2 regions of the Ensifer sp. ENS08 genome follow, and region 2 is predicted to be linked to the other one. Evidence: riboswitches for the same ligand, from Rfam matches in the RefSeq annotation. Region 2 holds a riboswitch; the other holds the start of a gene.
The links. Region 2 has a riboswitch for cobalamin ahead of IB272_RS05650 (CbtB-domain containing protein). Riboswitches for the same ligand answer to the same signal wherever they lie in the genome.
Positions count from the first base shown of each region.

Region 1 (7,353 bases), 580 kb from region 2:
AAGCTCGGCCGATTTCTTGCCGAGCTCATAGGCAGCCGGCGTCGGCACCGCGCGGCTATCCACAGAGTAGAAATTGCGCCCCGTCGGCAACACATCTGGCCGGCCACGCGTCGGCGCGCCCGATGGACCGGGGGCGACGAAGCGGCCGCTGAGACCGGTGAGGAAGCCGGTCATCTCGGCGGCACCCGAGTTTGAAATCGACGGCTTCAGGCGCGTTTCGATTTCGCCGAGCACGGCGCGGGTGTTGGCCCAGTGGTCCGGGCAAGCCAGTTCACCCGACACGAGATTTGCGGCAAGCAACTCGATGCGCTCAACCGTATCGCCGGCGGTGCGCCAGGGGGTGTTCAAGAGGTCAGCGAGGATGGACGGTTTCGGGCCTGACCAGGTGTCGGACATTACGCAGTCGAGCGGGTCGAAGGGTTGGGCGTCGCGTGCGGGGTTGCCCCCCGCCGAGGTGGGAATAGCAAACCCACGCAGCCCCGCATCCGCTGCGATCGCCCGCTGCAGGCTCTGGTCGCCGCCCTCGCCGAGACCGCGGGGCACGCGCGCCAGCGCTACGGTGAGGTCCGTCAACAACCGCCCTTCCGGCGCGACGCCGAAGATGTGCAGGCCGTCGCGGATCTGCATTTCCTTGAGGTCGCAGAGATAGGCGTCGAGCTTTTCCAGCGCCTTGTCGTCGCTGTCGCCCCTGTCGATGCCGGCGTCGCTGTCGAGGCCGATGTCGCGCACGAGGTCGAGGATCTGGCGGCTGAGCAGCCTGAGGCGGCGCGGATCACCGCCGGCGGCGTCGTAATATTCGTCGACGAGCGCTTCCAGATCCTTGAGCGGGCCGTAGGATTCGGCGCGCGTCAAGGGCGGGGTCAGGTGGTCGATGATGACGGCGCTGGTGCGGCGCTTGGCCTGTGTACCTTCGCCTGGATCGTTGACGATGAAGGGATAGATGTGCGGCAGCGGCCCGAAGATCGCTTCGGGATAGCAGGTTTCCGCCAGCGCCAGGGCCTTGCCCGGCAGCCATTCGAGGTTGCCATGCTTGCCCATGTGGACGATCGCCTGCGCTCCGAACTGCTGGCGCAGGAAGGCGTAGAAGGCGAGATAGCCATGCGGCGGCACGAGGTCCGGCGAATGGTAGCTTTCCTTCGGATCGATGTTGTAGCCGCGCGCCGGTTGGATGCCGACGATCACCTCGCCGAAGCGGGCGAGCGGCAGCGCGAAGGCGCCATCGAGGAAGAAGGGATCGGCCTCCGGCACGCCCCAGCGACCGGTAACTTCATCCTTTATCTGTTTCGGAAGCGAATCGAAGAACGTTTTGTAATCGTTCAGCGAAATACGCTCGCGGATTTCGCGGTCATGGCTCGCCGCATTGGTCGGCCCGGCCATCAGATAGCGGATCAGCGCGTCGCCATCGGCGGGAACCTCACCGACCGCATAGCCTTCCCGCGCCATGGCGCTAAGCACCTCGACGGTACCGGCCGGCGTGTCGAGCCCGACACCGTTGCCGAGGCGACCGTCGCGGTTCGGATAGTTGGCCATGACGATGGCAATGCGGCGCTCGGGGGGCTCTGCCCGGCGCAGCTTCGCCCAGTTGACGGCAAGATCAGCGGCAAAGCGCACCCGGTCTTCGAGCGGCTCATGGCCGACGATATTGGCCTCCACCTTGGCGTCATAGATCGACGCCGCCTTGAAGGAGACGGCGCGCGCAAGGATGCGGCCATCGACTTCGGGTAGTGCCACGTTCATGGCGAGGTCGCGCGCCATCAGCCCCTGCGGCGACGTTTCCCATTGCGCCCGCGACGAGCCGGAGAAAATCACCTGCAGCACCGGCGCACCGGTCGATTCCAGCACCGTCGGCTGACGGTCGGCACCGGGCGACGAGACCGCAAAGCCAGTGGCGTTCATCACCACGTCGGGTGCGGCCTCGGAAAAAATCGCCTGCAGCGTGCCGACGGAAACGGCATCCTTGAGGCTTGACACGAACACCGGCAGTGCCCGCACACCTTCAGCCTCCAGCGCATCGATCAGCGCCTCCACCGGCCGTGTCTCGCCACTCTGCACGAGCGCGCGGTAAAAGCAGATCCCAACCGTCGGGGGTTCGAATCCCTCCCTCGCTACCATCCGTCCCTGAACAAGGGACTGCCATTCGCTGACGCCGATCACGCCAGCACCCGGCCACCAGATGCCGGCCTTCAACAGGGGCTTTGCCGGCTGCGGCTTCTCCGCACCTGTGACCAGTGCGGCCGCATAGTCGAGAAACAGCCCGGCATTGTCCGAGCCGCCTTCGGTGAAGTAAGCCCAAAGGCGCTGGCGGTCGTCGGCTGCGACGGTGGAGAAAGGCTCCAGCCCCGGATCCGGCTTGTCGTCACCCGGCAGAACCGCGATCTCGAAACGATGGGTGACGGCAGCCGCATGCAGGGCTTCCAGCAGATAACGGAAATAGCTGGCGCCACCGAGCGGCCGGACGACGATCAGCTTGGCGTGACGCGCCGTGCGCTCGACGTATGTGTCGACCGACATCGGGTGCATCAGGCTCATCAGGCTGGCGATGCGCAGGCTCAAGCCTCCGTCGCGTCGGCCGTGAGCCGCGGCGATCGAGGAGAGCTCGGTGTCGGCGGCCGAGAGGAAAAGGATATCGGCCGGCGTTTGCCCAAGGTCGATCGCCTCGTTGCCGTCGGCGATCGTTCCTTTCTGGGCGAGAAGCAGATGCATTCGTCTTGTCCGGTGGGGCAATTCCGAACGAAAACGCTAAAAGCGTTTTCCATCCGGAACTGCATCATTTCAATGCGTTAGATCATTTCACTCAAAGAACGATCTAGACGAGCGCGGTAATCGCAGCGCGCACCGCCGCCTCGTCCATGTCGTGCAGGCCGATGACGACGAGGCGCGTACCGCGCTTTTCGCCGGCGCCCCAGGCGCGGTCGTAATATTGGTCGATGCGGGCGCCGACCGCCTGGATCAGGAGGCGCATCGGCTTGCCGGGCACGTCGGCAAAGCCCTTGAGGCGCAGAACGTCGTGCTCCGCGATCACGCCCTTCAGGCGATCGATGAACGCCGAGGGATCGGCGATCGAACCGAGCTCGACGACGAAGCTGTCGAACTCGTCGTGATCGTGCTCCTCACCTGCCTCGTCCATCTCGTGATGCGACTTGCGGTTGGCGATATCGCTTTCCGTGCCGACACCGAGGCCAAGCAGGATGGCAGCGGCGACTTCGCCGTTCTTCGCCTCGATCATCGTCGGCTTGCGGCTGGTGCGCGAAGACACCTCGTCGCGTACGGCCTTGAGGCCGGAGGCATCGATCAGATCGGTCTTGTTGAGAACGATGAGATCGGCAGCCGTCAGTTGGTCCTCGAACAGCTCCTCGATCGGGCTTTCGTGATCGAGATTGTCGTCCTCGACGCGCAGCGCATCGACCTTGTCGTGGTCGTCGGCAAAGCGGCCAGCGGCAACGGCGGCGCTGTCGACCACGGTGACGACGCCATCGACGGTCACTTCGCTGCGGATATCCGGCCAGTTGAAAGCGGCGATCAGCGGCTGCGGCAGGGCAAGGCCCGAGGTTTCGATGATGATGTGGTCAGGGCGGTTTTCACGCTCGAGCAGCTTCGTCATGGTCGGGATGAAATCGTCAGCCACGGTGCAGCAGATGCAGCCATTGGTAAGCTCGATGATGTCGTCCTCGGTGCAGGCCTCGGCACCGCAGCCCTTCAAGACATCGCCGTCGACGCCGAGATCGCCGAACTCGTTGATGATCAGCGCGATGCGCTTGCCGTCGGCGTTCTGCAGCAGGTTGCGGATCATCGTCGTCTTGCCGGCGCCGAGGAAGCCGGTGATGACGGTCGCCGGGATCTTGCCCTGGTTGGCTCTCGCAGTGGTCATGGATCAACCCTTCATTTTCAGCGGCAAACCGGCCGCGACAAAGTAAACTTCAGCGGATTTCTCCGCAACGATCTGGTGAAGCCGGCCGGCATGGTCGCGAAACTCGCGGGCCATGCGGTTCTCGGGCACGATGCCGAGGCCGACCTCGTTGGAAACAAAGACGAGGCGCGCCCGCGCCTCAGGCAGATACGCAACAAGGGCGGCGAACTCCGCCGTCATGTCGCGCTCTTCCAGCATGAGATTGGTGACCCATAGCGTCAGGCAGTCGATCAGGACCACATGGCTGGGATCATCGATGCGTCTGAGGATGCCGACGAGATCGAGCGGCTCCTCATGCGTCGTCCAGCCCTCGCCGCGGCGCGTCCGGTGATGGTCGATGCGCTCGCGCATTTCGTCGTCCCAGGCGCGGCCCGTGGCGACATAATGCATGGTGAGGCCGGACGCTTCGACGAGCCTCTCGGAAAAGCTGGACTTGCCGGAACGGGCGCCGCCAAGGACCAGCACGGGCCCGGCGCTGAGACTGCTCATCGTGGCTGCCTCAACATTCCCAAATCAGCCGTCGGTGGCAAAAGCCATCGGACGCGCCACGGGCGCGTTCTTGAAAGCATCTGCGAGCCAAAACAACCTCCGTGATGGCGTTGGAGACAAAAGTCCCCTCGGGCGGAATGCCCATGCCGGATGGCAGGTCTCCTGGCTCACGGCGTCACGGGCCGAACATCGCCTCGCCCTTAAAGGGCAAGGTTCCGATGTCAGGGCCCGAGCGGCCCGCCTCACCTTCCCGGCGTCTTTCCGGTGCCACAGCGAACCTTTGCGCGTCGTCTCCGACGCATGGGTGCTGTGAGGGACATCGTGAAAGGCGGACGATTCGTAGAAGAAGAGGCGTCCAAACCCGGCTGATCACGATGCCACGCCAGTGGCTTTTCCGGCTTGATCCCCGACCTGCCCCGATTGCCCGTGCAACCGGCCGACAGCCCGGCACCAAACCCGATGGCGAACCCTGACCGTTCTACAGTCGCGGGGTCGGCTGCGATAAGGATGCCCGATTTGGGTCCATCCGTCACATTCCCAATTATTCCCCCAGATCGCCACGACAAGGGGGAACCATCCAACGCCTGATGATTAGGAAGCGGGCAGCCCAAAGTCAATCGACGCATGCGACGCCTCCCCGGCCGAGTTGCGCCACGCGACGATTTGTCGGGCGTCAGGCACGACGGCGGTGTGAAGGGAACCGATGTCGAAACCTAGTGCTATGGATAGCAAACTGCTGCTAACACCTGTGTCAAGATGCCGAGGGCGAATCTCGCCAGAAAGGGAACCTTTCGAGTGGATACCGAGCTGCGCCGCGTCGTCCTCATCGTCTCCCTGTTGAACCTCGGCTATTTCGGGGTGGAACTCCTTGTCGCGCTTTCGATCGGCTCGGTGTCCCTGATGGCCGACAGCGTCGACTTCCTCGAAGACGCCTCCGTCAACATGCTGATTTTCTTTGCTCTGGCCTGGACGGCGCGAACCCGCGCGCGGGTCGGCATGGCGATGGCGTTCATTCTACTGGTACCGGCGCTGGCCTTCCTTTGGACGGCCTGGGCGAAGTTCATGGATCCGGTCCCGCCAGAGCCCTTTGCCCTTTCCCTGACCGGACTTGGGGCGCTGGTGGTCAACCTCTTCTGCGCCTATCTGCTCGTCGCCTACCGTCACACGAGCGGCAGCCTCACGCGGGCAGCATTTCTCTCGGCCCGCAACGATGCCTTCGCCAATGTGGCCATCATCGCCGCGGGTCTGGCGACAGCCTATCTGTGGCAGTCGGCCTGGCCGGACCTGATCGTCGGCTTGGGGATTGCCCTGATGAACCTGGATGCCGCGCGGGAAGTCTGGGAAGCCGCAAGCGAGGAGCACGATGTCGCAGCGTAGTTCCGTCGGATAAGCTCGTTGCTCCTGTTGGGCCCGACGTACCGGACCTGCTGGCTGACCGTTGCCGCGTCCCTAGTGCCTGAGCAACTCGTCCAGCCAGCGACGATCGAGCACAGCCTCCAGTTCGTTCGCGACATCGTCGAGCGCCGCATCGACCGATTGGCGGTAGTTGTTGGCGCCGCCTTCGATGCCGAAACTCTTGAGCAGCGCGCCACGATAGGCGTCGCTGGTGAAGAGCCCATGCAGGTAGGTGCCCATCACGCGGCCATCGGCCGAAAGCGCGCCGTCGGCGCGATTGTCGATGCGCACCGATGGCCGGCCACAGTCTGCACCTTGCGTCTTGCCAAGATGGATTTCGTAGCCTTCGAGCGCCACATCATGCTCCAGCGACCAGGCGCGGCTGTTGCGCACCGTCTTTTCCGGCGCCATCTCGGTCTCGACCTCGAGCAGCCCGAGACCCTCGACCGCACGTTCGCCGCCCTCGATGCCGAGCGGATCGGTGACGCGCCGGCCGAGCATCTGGTAGCCGCCGCAGATGCCGATGACCCGGCCGCCCCGGCGCACATGACGTTCGAGGTCACGGTCCCACCCTTGCGCGCGGAAATCGATGAGGTCGCCGATGGTCGATTTCGACCCGGGAATGACGACGAGGCCAGCGTCGACCGGAATGGGACTGCCAGGCCGCACGAAGACGAGATCAATCTCCGGTTCGGCGGCGAGCGGATCGAGGTCGTCGAAATTGGCGATGCGCGACAGTACCGGGACGGCAACCTTCAGCGCCCGCCCCTCGCCGCGCGTCAGCTTCTCCAGCACGACGGAATCTTCCGCCGGCAGGCGTGCCGCCGCCTTCAACCACGGCACGACGCCGAAGCAGGGCCAGCCGGTGTAGCGGTTGACGGCAGCAATGCCGTCGTCGAACAGCGTGACGTCGCCGCGGAACTTGTTGATGAGATAGCCGGTCACCATGCGCCGGTCTTCCTCGGGCAGGATCGCATGCGTGCCGACCAGCGAGGCGATCACCCCGCCGCGGTCGATGTCGCCGACCAGCACGACCGGCACGTCGGCCCGTGTCGCAAAGCCCATATTGGCGATGTCGCCGGGCCTGAGGTTGATTTCGGCCGGCGAGCCGGCGCCTTCGACCACCACGAGATCGGCACCGGCCGATATTTGTTCGAAACTCTCCATGACGGCGCCCAGCAGCTTGGGCTTGAGCGCCTGATATTCCCGCCCCCTAGCCTGCCCGGCGACCTTGCCCTGAACGACGATCTGGCTGCCCACGTCCGACTGCGGCTTCAGGAGCACCGGGTTCATGTGCACCGACGACGGCACGCGCGCGGCCAGCGCCTGCAGCCATTGCGCGCGGCCGATCTCGCCACCGTCGTCGGAAACGGCGGCGTTGTTCGACATGTTCTGCGGCTTGAACGGCCGGACCTTCAGGCCCTGATTGGCGGCAAGCCGGCAGAGCCCCGCCACCAATACCGATTTTCCGACATCCGAGCCGGTTCCCTGCAACATGATCCTGCGTGTCATGCGGCCATCGGTAACACTGAAACGGGCAGCGGCAAAGGTCTGTTTCGACA
Region 1 covers NZ_JACVBF010000002.1:594,448-601,800, reverse strand. The annotation lists gene cobN (cobaltochelatase subunit CobN) at 1-2,703, opposite strand, end outside; gene cobW (cobalamin biosynthesis protein CobW) at 2,807-3,868, opposite strand; gene cobU (bifunctional adenosylcobinamide kinase/adenosylcobinamide-phosphate guanylyltransferase) at 3,872-4,396, opposite strand; cobalamin riboswitch at 4,531-4,989, opposite strand; gene IB272_RS08565 (cation diffusion facilitator family transporter) at 5,153-5,773, shown strand; gene IB272_RS08560 (cobyric acid synthase) at 5,846-7,303, opposite strand.
Region 1: linked by a shared signal. The riboswitch ahead of cobU (bifunctional adenosylcobinamide kinase/adenosylcobinamide-phosphate guanylyltransferase) and the one ahead of IB272_RS05650 (CbtB-domain containing protein) in region 2 are both predicted to bind cobalamin.

Region 2 (7,353 bases):
ATTTCGTCCGTCGCGGCCAGGGCCTGACGGCCCGGCTCGAAGCCTTTCCGAAGCCGGTTATCGCTGCCGTCAACGGGCTTGCCTATGGCGGCGGCTGCGAGATCACTGAAGCGGTGCATCTCGCTGTTGCAAGCGACCGGGCGCGTTTTGCCAAACCGGAAATCAAGCTCGGCATGCCGCCGACCTTCGGCGGCACCCAGCGCCTGCCGCGGCTCGCCGGCCGCAAGCGCGCGCTTGAACTGCTGCTGACAGGCGAGGATTTCTTGGCCGATCGCGCGCTGGAGCTGGGGCTCGTCAACCACGTCGTCGCTCATGAGGAACTGATGTCGGCCGCCCGTGACCTGGCAAAACGCATCATCGGCCACTCCCCGCTTGCAGTGCGCTCGATCATCACCGCCGTCACCCGCGGCCTCAACATGTCGATCGCCGAGGGGCTGCTGGTCGAAAGCGAACAGTTTGCCCAGATGGTGCCGACCGACGATCTTGCCGATGCGCTTGCCGCCTGGACGGGACGGCGCCTCCACGACGACCCACCGCGGCGTGGTCTCTTTTCGCGATACTTTTAAATTCAACCGAACGGTTGACAATTAGGTCGACCGAGAGGATATTCAACAATATGGTTGAATATCAGAACGCACATCTCGATGCCGTGTTTCACGCGCTTTCGGACCCGACGCGGCGCGCCATGCTCCAGGACCTTTCGCAGGGCGAAAGACTGGTGGGTGAGCTTGCGGCGCCGTTCTCGATCTCGCTGGCCGCGGCATCGAAGCACATCAAGGTGCTGGAAGGAGCAGGTCTGGTGCGCCGCGAAGTGAAAGGTCGCACGCATGTGTGCCGGCTCGATGCCGCGCCGATGCATGCAGGCATGGAATGGATGCGCCACTACGAAGCCTTCTGGCGCACCCGCATCGACGCACTCGAGGCGCTGCTTCTCGCCGAAGACGCCACAATCCAAACTGATCCGGAGGAAAAGCCATGACTTCGTCTGCCACAGCCTTTGCCGGCGCCGATTACGGCCGTGTCGTCGCACCAGACGCGGTGCGCATCGAGCGCCTGCTTCCCGGCCCGATCGAGCGGGTCTGGTCCTATCTGACGGAGGAAAGCAAGCGCCGGCTCTGGATGGCGTCCGGAACGATCGGATCGAAGGAAGGGGCCGAGGTCGAGCACGTCTTCCGCCATTCGGAACTGACGACGGAGGACGATCGGCCACCGCAGAAATACGCCGAGCACGCCGGCGAGGTGCACAATTACGGCCACGTGCTCGCCTGGGAGCCGCCACGACTACTGGCCTATACCTGGAACGAAGAGACCGGCACCCCGTCGGAGGTCCGCTTCGAGCTCAGCCCCCGCGGCGACAAGGTGCTGCTCGTCGTCACCCATAAGCGCATCGCCGACCGCGCGGTCATGACCAGCTTCTCCGCCGGCTGGCACGTACACCTCGACATTTTGCGCGCTCTGCTCGAAGGCGAAAAGCCGGCAGCCTTCTGGAGCAAGTTTGCCGACCTTGAAGCGCAATACGACGCGCGTATTCCGAAGCCCTGACGGCGGGATGGGCTTGAAGGTCAGGACGCGTGCAGGCGCCGGCAAGGATCGACTTGCCGGCGCTTTTCGTCAGGTGCGGGCGAAACCGAGAACGAAAAACGCCAGCGCGCCGATCGAGGCCCATGTGCGCACGTGGTTCCACCAGACCCAATCGGTCAGATAGCGCTCACGCCAGAGATCGGTCGCCGCCTGACCGGGGGCTGCCGCGGCGAGCGCGTCATTCATCGGCACGTTGAAGACAATGGTCACCAGCAGCACGCCAACGACATAGGCAATGCCACCGGCGGCAAGCCACCACCTGCCCTCGCCCCCCGAGATGAAGGCGACGACGACGAGCGCCAGGGCGAGCAGCGCCGTGCCCATGAAGGCGCTGAGGAAGATCGGGTTCTGGATCACGACATTGATGGCGTTCATCGCGGCGATCCCCTGCTCCGGCGGCAGCCGCGACAGGGCCTGCATGATGCAGACCGAGAAGATGAAGAACAGCCCGGCCATCAGGCCGGAACCGATCGCGGCGGCAAACGCCAGAGCGGGGATCAACGGGATCATGCGGCAAGACTCCAAACACCAGTTGCTGCGGTTTCCCGGGCGTAATCGGCAAAGTCGCGCGGACGCCGCCCAAGCACGCGCTCGACATCGGACGTCATGCTGGAATTGCGTCCGTCGAGCACCGAGGTGAAGAGATAGCGGATGAGTTCGACATAGTCATCCGGCACGCCGTCCGCCTTGAGATGCGCTGCGAAGTCGGAAACCGGAATGGCCTGATAAGAGATCCGACGGTTGGCGGCCGCGGCGATCTCGGCGACGGCCTGGGCAAAGGTCATCAGGCGCGGGCCGGTCAAGGCATAGACCTTGCCGATATGCGCATCGTCCAGAAGAGCCTCAACCGCCACGTCGGCAATGTCGTCGCAACTGACGAAGGGCTCGGTGACCTCGTCCACCGGCAGGAAGACCGAACCACTCACCACGCCGTCGGCCAGGAAGCCTTCGTCGAAATTCTCGAAGAACCAGCTGCCCCGGATGACCGTCCAGTCGGCGCCGGAGGCCTGCAGCGCACGCTCGGAGGCTTCCGCCTCGTCCTCGCCGCGGCCCGACAGGAGCACCAACCGTTTGATGCCGGAGCGAACGGCAAGGCTCGAGAACTTGGCGATGACGTCGACGGCGCCCGGCACCGCCAGATCGGGCTGGTAGCAGACATAGATGCGATCGACATTTTCAAGGGCGGGCGTCCAGGTCGCCTCATCCGTCCAATCGAAGGAAGGCGACGCCGAACGGGCGCCGATGCGGACCGCTATGCCCCGCTCCCGAAGGCGATCGGCCACCCGCCGCCCCGTCTTGCCGGTACCGCCCAAAACCAGTGTGACTTTCTGAGACATCGTTTCCTCCTGAGGTTCCACCAACAAACATGAGCATCTCTCACATTTGCAAATGTGATAAATCCTCGTATTTTAGGAGTCAAGTCAAAATGTGAGCATTACTCATGATTCCAGATGCAAGTCCCGCCACGCTTCCCGCCAACGACGAGCCTGCGCTGCGCCGGACGCCGAGCCAGAAGCGCAGCCGCGAGCGCGTCGAGCAGATCCTTGCCTGCGCGACGGCGCTCATCCAGGAGAAGGGCAGCGACGCCATGCGCATGAGCGAAGTCGCTGAAAAGGCGGGGATTTCGATCGGCTCGCTGTATCAGTACTTTCCCGACAAGGCGGCAATCGTGCGCACGCTGGCCGAGCGCTACAATGCGGTCTGCAACGAGTGCATCGCGGCCGAACTGGCCAAGGTCACGTCGATAGCCGAACTGCGCGACGCCTTCTCGCTGCTGTTCGACATCTACTACGACATGTTCCTCGCCGAGCCGGTCATGCGCGACATCTGGTCGGCGATGCAGGCCGACAAGGCGCTGCGCGAGATCGATCTTGCGCAAAGCCGCGCCGGCGGAAAGCTGCTTGCCGATGTCTGGGCCCGGCTTGTGCCGGAGACACCGCGCGAAGAGATCGACAGCGCCGCCTTCCTGATCATGCATCTCGGCGACTGCACCATGCGACTTGCAGTCTCGGTCGACCGGGCCGAGGGTGACCAGATCGTCGAAGCCTACAAACGCATGACCATCAAGGATTTTGTCGCGGATGGACCGCGCGGCGGCGCGCACTCAATTGACAACTCCATGACACAATCCTAATCATCTGGGATCGATTGGTTCCCGGGACGCGAACGTGTTTCGGGAGTAAACGGGAATGTGACGGATGGACCCAAGCTGGGCATTCAAATCACGGCCGACCCCGCGACTGTAGAGCGACGTCGATCCACCGTTCCGGAGCGATCCGGAAGAAGCCACTGGCAAGACCGCGAGAGGGCGGCCGAGCTGGGAAGGCGAGGCAGATCGAGGGCATCGAGCCCAACGCCGTGAGCCAGGAAACCTGCCACTCGATACGGGCATAGGGCCCAACCGGGAATTTCCCGATGCCATCACGGAGGTTGTCATGGCTACGTCTACCATTTCGAGCACCCCGCTCTCCCTCAGCGATCGTCTGACCGCTGGCGTCATCGCGCTCTTCATCGGCGCATTCCTCGTCTTTGGCGCCGGCCTTGCCAACTCGGCAGTGCTGCACGACACGGCGCACGACACCCGCCACTCCTACGGCTTCCCCTGCCACTGACCGATGCGCCGGAACGTGAACAACGTTCCGCATCGAACAATCTGCGGACCTGAACGCATCCGGCCCGAGCCGGATGGAGGCCTGCGTGCATCCCGGTTTTTCCGGCGCGCGAAGGCCATCCGCAGCATAGGGAAAATGGGAAGGCTCAAGGACCACGCCACAGGGCGTGGCTTTTGTCGTTATCGAGGGATTTCAAGATGATTGTCAGAACGCTTCTGGCCGCGATCGTGGCTGGATTGATTGCCGGTGTCTTCATGACCGGCGCCCAGGAACTGCGCGTCACACCGCTGATCCTGCATGCAGAAGAATTCGAAGGCGAGGCACCGGCCGCCACCGAACAGCCCGCCGCCCAGCCGGGTGCGGCACAGCCGGCCGCAGAAAACCACGACCAGCATTCGTCGCTCAAAGCCGTGTCGCCGTTCGGCGCTTTCCTCGACGCTTTGTCGCCGATCACCCCGGCCTATGCCCATGAGGGCGAGCATGAGGAAGGCGGCATCATGTTCGGCATGAGCCGCTTCTCCGGCACGCTGATGGCGAACCTCGTCACAGGTTCCGGCTTCGGTCTGCTGCTCGCCGGCGTCAGCCTGGTGATCGGCTACCCGATCACGCTCAGGAACGGCGCGCTGTGGGGCGCCTGCGGCTGGCTTGCCGTGCACATGCTGCCGGCGATCGGTCTGCCGCCGGAACTGCCGGGCTTTCCGGCAGCCGAACTCGGCGACCGCCAGACCTGGTGGCTGGTGACCGTGGCGCTCTCCGCCGTCGGCCTCTATCTCGTCGTCCTGCGCGAGGAGATCGTCTCCAAGGTCGCAGGCCTGGTGGCGATCGCAGCACCCCATGTCTACGGTGCGCCGCAGCCGCTCGATATCACCAGCAACGTTCCGGCCGTGCTCGGCGCCGAGTTTGCGGTTGCCGCACTCGCCACCACGCTTGCCTTCTGGATCGTACTCGGCGTCGTCTCCGGCTTCATCAACGAGCGCTTCGTCAAGGCACAGTGATCACTGATCACAGATCGTCAGCAAAGCGACGGCGGGGTTCAGGTCCCGCCGTTTTGCATGAGATGCGCCGCCAGCCGCGCGCGGCGATCTTCCGGCTCCAGCAGCACGCAAGTGTCGCAGAAGCTGCCCCCTTCCGTCTTGAAGTAGAGACAGCAGCCGCAACGGATCCGATACTGGCGCGACAGCTGAGCGCCGCTTGCCGGATCGAGAGCCGCGATCTGCTCGTAGCAGAGCTCCTCTGAGTAGAGCCGCGAACCCGGTCGCTTGACGATCGCCAGCGCCTCGGCCATGCCGCGCGCCTCGTCGCCGATCGCGCGGCCGATTTCCAGGAACGCGCCGGCCAGGGCATCGGCCGCGAGCCGCCATTGCGCCCCGCTCGACAGCCCTGCTCGCGCTTTCAGAACCGCAACGACGGGTGCCAGATGGGCGATGAAGCCCTGTTCGAATGCGCTGACACCTTCGCCACCCTGGCGCTCCGTCGCCGGCGGATGCAGGCGAAAATGATAGCGCTTGCCCGCGACTTCGACGCCACGGTGAAGCCGCGTCCAATCCTCGAAACGAATGCCGGCCACCTCCGCCTGCGACCCGGCGCCGAGATGGAACGCGCCAAGGACTACGCTCAGCTGGCGGCTATAGAAGGCGATCAGATGCGCCGCCCGGACCCGGTCGGTCATGCCGACCCCGAAGAAATCCTGATAGGCGAGCCCCGCCTCAAGGCCAGCGCTGCCGGTAGCCCAGAAGTCGCCCGGCGCGCTGAAATCACTGGCCGCCGGCCCGAGCGAGACGGCAGCCTCGGGAAACTGGGCACGCAGATGGTCGGCGACGGCCAGCGCCTGCGGCGCAAACGCCGCGGTCTCCGCTGTCGGCCGGTGGTCGTTCAAGCGCATGCCGTCTCCGTCGTCCGTTCTCATCCTCTGGCGCGGGATGCGGGCGGATTACCACACGCGCCTTCCCCCTCCTGCAGCCAGCCACCGTCGAAGCCCGCCCGTTCAAGGCCGAGGCGGATCGCCGGCATGCTGCGCATCAGCGCCCAGCTAAGGCCGCTTTGCCAGTTCTCGATCATCATGACAACGAGGCCCTGGTCAAGACCGACGACCCGCGCATCGATCCAGCCCTCCGGGCCTGCGCCGGCGGCCAGGCTCGGGTTAAAGCCGCCAGGAAAGCGCCCTTCGCTCAAAAGTCCCGGATAACTGTCTGCCATATGCACCAGGGAGGCCTGCGCCGCATCCGGCTCGAACGGCAGGCAGGCAAGCGGCGCCCAGGGCACGAGCGTGCCGTCATCAAGGCCGTAGGGTGCGCCGCGGTTCACATAGCCGAAAAGCCGCTGCTGGCGCCCATCCGCAAGCCGCAGCCGGCCGCGCGGCGCATGGCAGGCGCTGAGGCCCCACAGGTCCTCGCCATATCCGGCGAAACCGCCGGGATTGGAGCGCGCATGGTCCCGCTGCAAGGCGATGGCGCGTCGGGTATTCTCGAAATAGTCCGTCCCCCGCTCTCGCATCGGCCGGTCGGAAAGCCCGCGTAGATCGAGCCAGGCCTGCGGAAAGAGATGGATGAAGAGTGGGGCCGCATGCAGATGCGGCCGGCCGTCGACCGGAATCCAGTCATGGCCCTCGGCGAAGGCCGCATAGTGCTCCGGTTCGATCGAATGGTCGGGCGCGCCGAGTGCCAGCACATAGAGCAGCAGCGCTTCGCTGTAACCCCGCCAGCGATGCTTCAAGAACCGCCCCGGCGGCCGCCAGCCCATCGTCAGCGTGTCGCCCCGATTGAGCGCCCAGCGCCAGTCCACCCGCGCATAGAGCCGATCGGCAAGCGCGCGGATCTCGCATTCGTCCGCATCCCTACCGTAAAAATATGCAGAGGCGGTCAGGCAGCCGGCGATCAGCAGCGCCGTATCGACGGTCGAAAGCTCGCTCTGCCAGGTGCGCTCACCGGTCCGCATGTCGAGGAAGTGATGGTAGAAGCCGCGATAGCCGGTCGCCTGCCGGTGGCGGGACTGCGGGCTTTGGACAAGGAAGCGCAGGGTCGTCGCCACCCGCCGCGCCGCGTCGCTGCGCGAAAGCCAGCCGCGCTCGACGCCGATCGGATAGCAGGAAAGGCCGAAGCCGGTCGCAGCGATGCTCGCCGGCGCGCCCGGCAACGCGGTGTCGGCGATCAGTCCGGTGACC
Region 2 covers NZ_JACVBF010000002.1:18,522-25,874, reverse strand. The annotation lists gene IB272_RS05680 (crotonase/enoyl-CoA hydratase family protein) at 1-566, shown strand, start outside; gene IB272_RS05675 (metalloregulator ArsR/SmtB family transcription factor) at 617-979, shown strand; gene IB272_RS05670 (SRPBCC family protein) at 976-1,542, shown strand; gene IB272_RS05665 (anthrone oxygenase family protein) at 1,612-2,091, opposite strand; gene IB272_RS05660 (NAD(P)H-binding protein) at 2,088-2,918, opposite strand; gene IB272_RS05655 (TetR/AcrR family transcriptional regulator) at 3,023-3,715, shown strand; cobalamin riboswitch at 3,714-3,976, shown strand; gene IB272_RS05650 (CbtB-domain containing protein) at 4,017-4,193, shown strand; gene IB272_RS05645 (CbtA family protein) at 4,391-5,188, shown strand; gene IB272_RS05640 ((2Fe-2S)-binding protein) at 5,227-6,075, opposite strand; gene IB272_RS05635 (glucoamylase family protein) at 6,096-7,353, opposite strand, start outside.